2 regions of the Streptomyces sp. NBC_00271 genome follow, and region 1 is predicted to be linked to the other one. Evidence: riboswitches for the same ligand, from Rfam matches in the RefSeq annotation. Region 1 holds a riboswitch; the other holds the start of a gene.
The links. Region 1 has a riboswitch for glycine ahead of gcvP (aminomethyl-transferring glycine dehydrogenase). Riboswitches for the same ligand answer to the same signal wherever they lie in the genome.
Positions count from the first base shown of each region.

Region 2: another riboswitch for glycine. It lies ahead of gcvT (glycine cleavage system aminomethyltransferase GcvT); the one in region 1 lies ahead of gcvP (aminomethyl-transferring glycine dehydrogenase).

Region 1 is NZ_CP108070.1:2,713,133-2,718,575, forward strand. It holds gene OG798_RS12840 (DUF5999 family protein) at 204-410, shown strand; gene gcvP (aminomethyl-transferring glycine dehydrogenase) at 510-3,395, opposite strand; glycine riboswitch at 3,576-3,671, opposite strand; gene OG798_RS12850 (PRC-barrel domain-containing protein) at 3,786-4,157, shown strand; gene OG798_RS12855 (DNA polymerase IV) at 4,273-5,443, opposite strand, start outside.
Region 2 is NZ_CP108070.1:7,888,641-7,894,083, forward strand. It holds gene OG798_RS35950 (L-serine ammonia-lyase) at 1-621, opposite strand, end outside; gene glyA (serine hydroxymethyltransferase) at 779-2,056, opposite strand; gene gcvH (glycine cleavage system protein GcvH) at 2,070-2,447, opposite strand; gene gcvT (glycine cleavage system aminomethyltransferase GcvT) at 2,576-3,694, opposite strand; glycine riboswitch at 3,729-3,840, opposite strand; glycine riboswitch at 3,841-3,941, opposite strand; gene OG798_RS35970 (AAA family ATPase) at 4,110-4,790, shown strand; gene OG798_RS35975 (enhanced serine sensitivity protein SseB) at 4,947-5,443, shown strand, end outside.

The DNA.
Region 1 (5,443 bases):
CGTGCAGTTGGACTGAACCGTCCGCACGGGTGACGCGTCTCCAACCTGTGAGGAGCGCTGCTGCGAAATCCCTGCGGATTGACGCCCGTAGGGCAACACTGGGTTCACACACACGCCACCGGGGGGCGGCCATGAGCACTTCAAGCCGCGGGAAAGACACCACAGCCACCACTCATCTCTCATCCCAGCGAAAGATCCCATCCATGTGCCAGCACCAGCCGCCGTGTCCGACAGCCGAATCAGCCGACCGGGAGTCCGCCCGTCTCGTGGCGCACCACCCGGAGCAGGGATGGAGCCTGCTGTGCAACGGCGTTCTGCTCTTCGAGGACACCGGTGAGCTCCTGCCCGACGGCCAGATCATCGCCCCGCACCGCCCCCAGGGCAGCGAGCACGTGATGACGGCCGCCTGAGCCGCACAACCGGGTGGCGGTGACCGCCGCCCAGACATGGAGAGGGGCCGGCCCGGAGACGTGATCTCCGAACCGGCCCCGACGCGTATCCGAGGGTGACTACTCTTCGTAAGCGTCCAGCGGCGGGCAGGAACAGACCAGGTTCCGGTCGCCGTACGCCTGGTCGATGCGGCGCACCGGCGGCCAGTACTTGTCCGCGGCCGAGACACCGGCCGGGAAGACGGCCTCCTCGCGGGTGTACGCGTGCTCCCACTCGCCGCCGAGCGCGGCGGCGGTGTGCGGCGCGTTCCGCAGCGGGTTGTCCTCGGCCGCCCAGACGCCCGAGCCGACCTTGTCGATCTCCGCACGAATGGCGATCATCGCGTCGCAGAACCGGTCGAGCTCGATCAGGTCCTCGGACTCGGTGGGCTCGATCATCAGCGTGCCGGCCACCGGGAAGGACATCGTCGGCGCGTGGAAGCCGTAGTCGATGAGCCGCTTGGCGATGTCGTCGACGCTGACGCCGGTCGCCTTGGTCAGCGGACGCAGATCGATGATGCACTCGTGCGCGACGAGCCCGCCGGGACCGGTGTAGAGCACCGGGAAGTGCGGCTCCAGACGCTTGGCGATGTAGTTCGCCGACAGCACCGCCACCTGCGTGGCCCGCTTGAGGCCCTCACCGCCCATGAGACGGACGTACGCCCAGGAGATGGGCAGAATGCCCGCCGAGCCCCAGGGAGCGGCGGAGATCGGTCCCACGCCCGTCTCGGGGCCGGCCGCGGGCTGCAGCGGGTGGTTCGGCAGGTACGGCGCCAGGTGCGCGCGTACGCCGACCGGGCCCACGCCCGGACCGCCGCCGCCGTGCGGGATGCAGAACGTCTTGTGCAGGTTCAGGTGGGAGACGTCACCGCCGAAGTGGCCCGGCTTGGCGAGGCCCACCAGCGCGTTGAGGTTGGCGCCGTCGACGTACACCTGCCCGCCCGCCTCGTGCACCTGCGCGCAGATGTCGGCGACGTGCTCCTCGAACACACCGTGCGTCGAGGGGTACGTGATCATCAGCACCGCGAGCTCGTCGCGGTGCTGCTCGATCTTCGCGCGCAGGTCCTCGACGTCGATCTCGCCGTCCTCGGCGGTCTTCACGACGACGACCTTCATGCCGGCCATCACGGCACTCGCGGCGTTCGTGCCGTGCGCGGAGGACGGGATCAGGCAGACCGTGCGCTGGTCGTCGCCGTTGGCCCGGTGGTAGCCGCGTACGGCCAGCAGCCCGGCCAGCTCGCCCTGGGAGCCCGCGTTCGGCTGGAGCGACACCTTGTCGTACCCGGTGACCTCGGCGAGCCGCTCCTCCAGCTCCTGGATGAGGGTGAGATAGCCCTGCGCCTGCTCGGCGGGCACGAAGGGGTGCAGCTGGCCGAACTCGGGCCAGGTGACCGGTTCCATCTCGGTGGTCGCGTTGAGCTTCATGGTGCAGGAGCCCAGCGGGATCATGCCGCGGTCGAGCGCGTAGTCACGGTCGGACAGCTTGCGCAGGTAGCGCAGCATCGCGGTCTCGGAGCGGTACTGGTGGAAGACCGGGTGCGTGAGGTAGTCGTCGGTGCGCAGCAGCGCCGCGGGCAGCGTGTCCTCGGCGACCGCGTCCAGGGCCTCGATGTCACCGTCGACGCCGAACGCGGTCCAGACGGCGCCCACCTGCTTGCGGGCGGTGGTCTCGTCGCAGGCGATCGACACGTGGTCGGCGTCGACGAGGTGGAGGTTGACGCCTCCGTTGCGCGCGCCCGCCACGACCTCGGCGGCCCGGCCCGGCACCCGCGCGGTCAGCGTGTCGAAGTAGGAGCCGTGCACGACCTCGACCCCGCCGGCCGTCAGGCCCGCGGCGAGGATCGTGGCGTACCGGTGCGTACGCCGCGCGATGGTCCGCAGACCCTCCGGACCGTGGTAGACGGCGTACATGCCGGCCATCACCGCGAGCAGCACCTGCGCCGTGCAGATGTTGCTGGTCGCCTTCTCACGGCGGATGTGCTGCTCCCGCGTCTGCAGGGCGAGCCGGTACGCCTTGTGTCCGTCGGCGTCCACGGAGACGCCCACCAGCCGGCCGGGCAGGCTGCGCGCGAACTGCTCACGCACCGCCATGTATCCGGCGTGCGGACCGCCGAAGCCCATCGGCACGCCGAAGCGCTGGGTCGTACCGATCGCGATGTCGGCGCCGAGCTCACCAGGCGAGGCGAGCAGCGTGAGGGCGAGCAGGTCGGCGGCGACCGTGACGACCGCGCCGAGCTCGTGCGCCTGCTCGATGACGGGCTTCAGATCGCGTACGGCACCGGAGGCGCCCGGGTACTGGATCAGTACGCCGTTGATCTCCCGCCCGGCGATCTCGGCCGGGATGCCCTCGCCCAGGTCGGCGACGACGATCTCGACGCCGGTCGGCTCCGCGCGGGTCTCGATGACGGCGACGGTCTGCGGCAGGGTGTCCGCGTCGATCAGGAAGAGGCCCTTCTTGTTCTTGCCCATGCGCCGGGACAGCGCCATCGCCTCGGCGGCGGCGGTGCCCTCGTCGAGCAGCGAGGCGCCGGAGGTGGGCAGCCCGGTCAGCTCGGCGACGACGGTCTGGAAGTTCAGCAGCGCTTCGAGCCGCCCCTGGGAGATCTCCGGCTGGTACGGCGTGTACGCGGTGTACCAGGCCGGGTTCTCCATGACGTTGCGCAGGATCACCGGCGGCGTGAACGTGCCGTAGTAGCCGAGGCCGATCATCGAGTCGAGCACCTGGTTGCGGTCCGCGAGGGAGCGCAGCTCGGCCAGTACCTCGGCCTCGGTGCGCGCGCCCGGCAGCTCCAGCGCCTCGGCGTTCTTGATGACGTCCGGCACCGCGGCGGCCGTCAGCTCGTCGAGCGAGCCGTACCCGACCTGCGCGAGCATCTTGGCCCGCGCCTCGGAGTCGGGCCCGATGTGGCGCTGCTCGAAGGGGATTCCCTGTTCGAGCTCGGAGAGCGGAATGCGATGGGCGGTCATTGCGGAGGCCTCCTGGTCTGACACGACCTTCGAGGGGCACCACGGCGTGGGTACCCCGACGGCCTCCCCCTCTGTCATCTCAACCTGAGAGCTTCACCGGCCCGCCCACTCGCTGCGACCCGGCTTTCACCGTCGGTGAGGGCGGAGGCCTTCGACACCCGCCCTGCTTTCCAGAGTGACCTCGTCCGTGCGGTACGTGTGCCTGAGAGATTCCGGGGAGGATTTGCTCCTTCGGCGCCTCCGATGATGTCTGGAGGACTCTCCCGCACGGGGTCAGCAGCCGCTTGCCAGCCTACCAGCGAGGACAACGCACGAGCTTTCGAGTGGCCACCATCACGATTGTGCTCTTTTGTAGTGCTTACGGATGAGTTGCTAGCGAGTGGAGGGACCGTGCAGACCGACATCGATCCGCGCAACCTGATCGGCCGCAAGGCGCTCGACCGCAACGGCGCCAAGATCGGCACGGTCGACGAGGTCTATCTCGACGACGCGACCGGCGTCCCGGAGTGGGCCGCCATACGGACAGGCCTGTTCAGCAGGGACGCCTTCGTCCCCCTGGAGCCCAGCGAAGTCGTCGAGGGCACGCTGCGTGTCCCCTTCGACCGCGCCCTGATCAAGGACGCCCCCGACTTCGGCGTGGGCCGCCACCTCTCCCCCGAACAGGAACTCCAGCTCTACCACCACTACGGCCTGGACGTGACACCCCCGCCCCCACCCCCGGACCGCGACTTCGGCCGCCTGGCAGGCACGGACGAGGGTTGACTTCTCGGATGGGGCCCAGCTGACGCGCCCCGAAAGAGGCGCGGGGCTCTGACATCATGCGGCTCCGCCGCGTGGGCGCGACCAGCCACATTCCACCCGCGGCGCCGATCCGACTTCACCCCCCACGGCGCTCGCAAACGGTCCCCCGCACCAACGGCAACGGCTCCGCCAACTCCAACGCAACATCATCCGTACGAAACGTCCGCACACGCCCCGGCTCGGAGTAGGGCGTCTCGAACCGCACGGTCACCCTCCCGAGCCCACTCCCCTGCACCCATCCGTGCCCGTACTCCACATGCCGCACGTCATGCCCCGCAGGCCACCGCCGCTCGGCGGGCGGCGCCTGCTCGGCAGCCACTTCCTCCGCCCCCTCCTCGTCCGGATACTCCAGCACCGCCGACTCCCCCGCGGCGGCCTCCGCCTCCGCTTGCGCCTGAGCCTGGGCCTGGGCGAACAGGTCCTCCTGCGTGTAGTCGGCGAGCCCCGAGACGCCGACCCCCAGCAGCCGCACGCCCCCGGTCGTGTCCACCGCCTCCAGAAGCCGCGCGGCAGCCTCCCGTACGACGCCGGGGTCGTCCGTCGGCCCCCGCAGCGTCTCGGACCGGGTCAGCGTCGAGAAGTCGTACCTCCGCACCTTCAGCACGATGGTCCGCCCGGACAGCCCCGCATCCCGCAACCGCCGCACACACCGGTCGGCGAGCCGCTGCACCTCCAGGCCGACCCGCATCCGGTCGTGGATGTCCACGTCGTACGTGTCCTCCACCGACACGGACTTCGTCTCCCGCTCGGCCACCACGGGCCGCTCGTCGTGCGCCAGTGCCATCGCGTACAGCGCGTGCCCGTGCGCCTTCCCCACCAGCCGTACGAGTTCGTCCTCGCCCGCCTCGGCGATCTCGTCGACCGTGGTGATCCCGGCCCGGCGCAGATGGTCCCCGGTCGCGGGCCCGACACCCGGCAGCGTCCGCACCGACATCGGCCCCAGCAGCGCGCGCTCCGTCCCGGGTTCTATGACCACGAGACCGTCGGGCTTCGCCTGCTCCGAAGCGATCTTGGCGAGCATCTTGGACGCGGCGAGCCCCACCGAACCCGTCAGCCCCGTGACGGCGCGGATGTCCGCGCGCAGCTTCGCCCCGGCCAGCCGCGCGGAAGCCTCGTCCCAGGCCGCTTCCCCCGCCTCCAGATCGACGAACGCCTCGTCCAGGCTCAGCGGCTCCACCAGGGGCGACAACGCCCCCAGCAGCCCCATCACCTGCTCACTGACCTCCCGGTAGAGCGTGAAGCGGGGC
Region 2 (5,443 bases), 5.2 Mb from region 1:
CTCCTCGGTGCGCCAGGCCCGCTCGTTCTCCAGCATCAGGGCGGAGATCGACAGGCCGGTCTCCTTCGTCAGCCGCAGGAGCTCGTCGCCCGTGCGGAACGGGTACTTGAGCACCGTGTCGTCGAGCTTGATGCGGTCCTCGCCCACCGCGTCCTCGTCGACCACGAAGCCGCCGCCGACCGAGTAGTACGTCTTCTCCAGGACGAGTGTGCCGGAGGCGTCGTACGCGAAGACCGTCATGCCGTTCGCGTGGTACGGCAGGGCCTTGCGGCGGTGCAGGACCAGGTCGTCGGCGAAGGAGAAGGCGATCTCGTGCGTGCCGAGGAGCGAGAGGCGGCCCGACGACTTGATTTGCTCCACGCGCTCGTCGGCGCCCTCCACGTCCACGGTGCGCGGCGAGGCGCCCTCCAGGCCCAGCAGCACCGCCTTGGGGGTGCCGTGGCCGTGGCCGGTGGCGCCCAGGGAGCCGTACAGCTCCGCCCGGACGGAGGCCACGGAATCCAACAGCTCCTCGTTGCGCAGCCGGCGGGCGAACATGCGCGCCGCACGCATCGGGCCCACCGTGTGGGAGCTCGATGGGCCTATGCCGATCGAGAACAGGTCGAAGACCGAGATGGCCACGGGGACTCCTCACAACAGGGGTGGTGCATGGGGGCGGGCGCCGCGCACAGCTCCGCTTCCAGTGTGCGCGGCGTCCCGGTGAATCGTACGTTCCGTGCGAATTTCTGTACGAAAGTGAAGTTTCGCAGGAACTGTTTCTGTACTGCTTCGGGCGGTACTACTTCAGGCCGGGGTACAGCGGGTGCTTGTCGGCCAGGGCGGAGACCCGGGACTTGAGGGACTCCGCGTCGGCCGCCCCGAAGGGAGAGGGCGCCTTCAGCGTCTCGGCGATGATGTCCGCGACCTCGGTGAAGTCCTCGGCCTGGAAGCCGCGGGTGGCGAGGGCGGGCGTGCCGATGCGCAGGCCGGACGTGACCATCGGGGGCCGCGGGTCGTTCGGGATGGCGTTCCGGTTGACCGTGATGCCGACCTCGTGGAGACGGTCCTCGGCCTGCTGACCGTCCAGCTCGGAGTTGCGCAGGTCGACCAGGACCAGGTGCACGTCCGTGCCGCCGGACAGGACGTCCACGCCCACGGCCTTGACGTCGTCCTGGACCAGGCGCTCGGCCAGGATCCGCGCGCCGTCCAGCGTGCGCTGCTGGCGCTCCTTGAAGTCGTCGGAGGCGGCGACCTTGAAGGAGACGGCCTTCGCGGCGATCACGTGCTCCAGCGGACCGCCCTGCTGGCCGGGGAAGACCGCGGAGTTGATCTTCTTCGCCAGCTCGGCGGTGGACAGGATCACGCCACCGCGCGGGCCGCCCAGCGTCTTGTGGGTCGTGGTCGTGACCACGTGGGCGTGCGGCACCGGGTTCGGGTGCAGGCCCGCGGCCACGAGACCCGCGAAGTGCGCCATGTCGACCATCAGGTACGCGCCGACCTCGTCCGCGATCCGGCGGAACGCGGCGAAGTCCAGCTGACGCGGGTAGGCCGACCAGCCCGCCACGATCAGCTGCGGCCTGGACTCCTTGGCGAGGCGCTCGACCTCGTCCATGTCGACCTGACCGGTCTCGTCGTTCACGTGGTACGCGACCACGTTGTACAGCTTGCCGGAGAAGTTGATCTTCATGCCGTGGGTGAGGTGCCCGCCGTGCGCGAGGTTCAGACCCATGATCGTGTCGCCCGGCTTCAGCAGCGCGAACATGGCCGCCGCGTTGGCCTGGGCGCCCGAGTGGGGCTGCACGTTCGCGTGCTCGGCGCCGAAGAGCGCCTTGACGCGGTCGATGGCGATCTGCTCGACGACGTCGACGTGCTCGCAGCCGCCGTAGTAGCGGCGGCCCGGGTAGCCCTCGGCGTACTTGTTGGTCAGGACCGAGCCCTGGGCCTCCATGACCGCGACCGGAGCGAAGTTCTCCGAGGCGATCATCTCCAGGGTGGACTGCTGGCGGTGCAGCTCGGCGTCGACGGCGGCGGCGACGTCCGGGTCCAGCTCGTGCAGGGGCGTGTTCAGAAGCGACATCAGTCAGAAGTCCTTAGGAGCCGGAGAACTCGGTGTACTCGTCGGCGGAGAGCAGGTCGGCCGGCTCGTCCGTGACGCGTACCTTGAACAGCCAGCCGCCCTCGAAGGGGGCGGAGTTCACCAGCGACGGGTCGTCGACCACGTCCTGGTTGGCCTCCACGACCTCGCCGGTGACCGGCGCGTACAGATCGCTGACCGACTTGGTCGACTCCAGCTCGCCGCAGGTCTCGCCCGCGGTCACCGTGTCACCGACCGCGGGAAGCTGGGCGTAGACGACATCGCCGAGCGCGTTGGCCGCGAACTCGGTGATGCCGACTGTCGAGACGCCGTCCTCGGCGACCGACAGCCACTCGTGCTCCTTGCTGTAGCGCAGCTGCTGGGGGTTGCTCATGGCCTGAATTCTCCTGTACGCGGGGGAGTGCGGATGAACGGGATGACCGAGTGGTCTTGGGATACGAGACGTGACACAGAGGCGTGCGTCACGTGGGCGCGCTGGACGGGGCCCTTTCGGCCCCGAAGCTACTTCTGGCGCTTGTAGAACGGCAGCGCCACGACCTCGTACGGCTCATGGCTGCCCCGGATGTCCACGCCGACCCCGGCCGTGCCCGGAGCGGCGTGCGCGGCGTCGACGTACGCCATCGCGATCGGCTTGCCCAGCGTCGGGGAGGGCGCGCCGGAGGTGACCTCGCCGATCACCTTGCCGTCGGCGACGACCGGGTATCCGGCGCGCGGCACGCGGCGGCCCTCGGCGACAAGCCCGACGAGTACCCGCGGGGGGTTCTCCTCGGCGCGGGTGGCGGCCTCCTGGAGCGCGGCACGCCCCACGAAGTCCCCCTCCTTCTCGAACTTCACGACGCGACCGAGCCCCGCGTCGAAGGGGGTGAGCGAGGTGGTCAGCTCATGCCCGTACAGCGGCATGCCCGCCTCCAGGCGCAGCGTGTCGCGGCAGGAGAGGCCGCAGGGGACGAGCCCGACGGGCGCGCCCGCGTCCGTCAGCGCCTGCCACAGCTTCTCGGCGTCGGACGGGGCCACGAACAGCTCGAAGCCGTCCTCGCCCGTGTAGCCCGTGCGGGCGATCAGCGCCGGGACGCCCGCGACGGTGCCCGGCAGGCCCGCGTAGTACTTCAGCCCGTCCAGGTCGGCGTCGGTGAGCGACTTGAGGATGCCGGGGGACTCGGGGCCCTGCACGGCGATCAGCGCGTACGCGTCGCGGTCGTCGCGCACGAGGGCGTCGAAGCCGGCGGCGCGCTCGGTCAGCGCGTCCAGCACCACCTGGGCGTTGGAGGCGTTCGCGACGACCATGTACTCGTTCTCGGCCAGCCGGTAGACGATCAGGTCGTCCAGGATGCCGCCGTCCTCCCGGCAGATCATCGTGTAGCGGGCGCGGCCGACGCCGACGGAGGCGATGTTGCCGACCAGCGCGTGGTTGAGCAGGGCGGCGGCCTGCGGTCCGGTGACCGTGATCTCGCCCATGTGCGACAGGTCGAAGAGACCGGCCCGGGTGCGCACGGCGAGGTGCTCGTCGCGCTCGGAGCCGTAGCGCAGGGGCATGTCCCAGCCCGCGAAGTCGGTCATCGTCGCGCCGAGCGAGCGATGCACGGCATCGAGCGCGGTGAGACGGGGTGCGTTACTGCTCATCGGTGGGGCTCCCAAGGCATGACGGCGAGGTCGTTCCTCCCCATCTGTCATCGGAACCTGAGAGGTTCATCACGACCCCGCGAACGGAGGTCCTGACTTGCACCTTGGGTGGAGCCACTGGACAGCGGCCCGCTTTTCAGATGTGCCTCGCCCGCGCGGTAACGGGGCCTGAGAGATTCAAGGGAGGGACTTGCTCCTTCGGCGCCCGGGTACCCGAAGGTTCCCGGAACTCTCCCGCGCGGATTCAAGCGGCCGGTATGCAGTTGGCGGGCACATCATCGCACGCGCCGTCCGATCACGGCAGTCCGCATCTGTAACCGGCCTGTGGCAGTCCGCGTACGGAAACGAGAGACACCGCGCATTACCTTCTCTTTACACTCGACGGGGATGGGACTCCACACCCAAGGGGAGGACGATCACGGTGAACAGGACCACGGCGTACGCCACGACCTCGGGCCTCGCGCTGCCCGAGCAGCCCGGTGTCCCGGCAGGGACCCGGGAGACGTGCGGAGCGCTGCCGACGGCCGTCGTCCGCGACCTCAGAGCGCGCGCGGGACACTCTCCGCACGGTCTGCACTTCGCGGCGGCCGACGTCGTCGTGGTCACCGGGTTGCCGGGCAGCGGCAAGTCGACCCTGATGCGCCGCGCCGTCGAGGGCCCGCGCATCGACTCCCAGGACACCCGGGACCGCTGGGACGAGCGGACGGGCGGCCGGCTGCCGTACGCCGTCTACCGGCCCCTCGTCCGCCTCGCGCACTACGCGGGCCTGCGTCGCGCCCTGCGCTCCGGCGCAGGGCTCGTCGTGCACGACTGCGGTTCGCAGGCCTGGGTGCGCGGCTGGCTCGCCCGCGAGGCCCGGCGCCGCGGCGGCACCCTCCACCTGCTGCTGCTCGACGTCACGCCCGGCACGGCGCTGGAGGGCCAGCGCGAGCGCGGCCGGGGCGTGTCGCGGTACGCGTTCGCCCGTCACCGGGGCGCGGTCGCCCGGCTGCTGCGCTCCGTCGAGCGGGGCGACCTGCCGGAGGGCTGCGGCTCGGCGGTGCTCCTCGACCGGGACGCGGCGGACGTACTGCGGCGGATCGGCTTCGGTGACTGAGGAACGGCAGGGACTTCGGTGACTGAGAAACGGCAGGGGGTGGCCGAGAGCGGTCGAGAGCGGCCGGGAGCGGTCGGGAAGTCGTACCGGCCCACTAACCTTTCCAGCCAGAACACCAGAACAGTGGTTCACCGCAGGCGGTAGACAGGTAGACAGATGGACATCCCCGACTTCCCGGACTTCTCGGTACCGGCGTACCCGCAACCCGGCCCGCACCCCCACTCGCACGGCGGCTGGCCGGGCAACGAACTGGAGGAGGTGCTCTCCGCGTCCCTCGGAGTGCCCTCGGCCGGCGGCCGCATCGTCGAGGTCCTCGGCCGCAGCTTCGTCTGGGTGCCGCTGCCCAACGGCGGCGGACCGCACGCGGGATCCCTCGACCTGCCCACCCTGGAGATCGAGGGCCAGGCGTACGTGCCGGTCTTCAGCTCCGAGGAGCAGTTCCGCCAGGTCGCCGGCAGCCATCTGTCGTACACGATCGCGCCCGCGGTCGAGTTCGCCCGCGGGCTGCCCCCGCAGGTCGGCATCGCGATCAACCCGGACGGGAGGGTCGGCGTGCCGCTGCCGCCCCTCGCGGTCGCCGAGCTGTGCCGGACCGGGCGCACCCCGCTGGACGGGCCCACGAGCGGTGGCCGGGTGAAACTCTACGAGCCCGA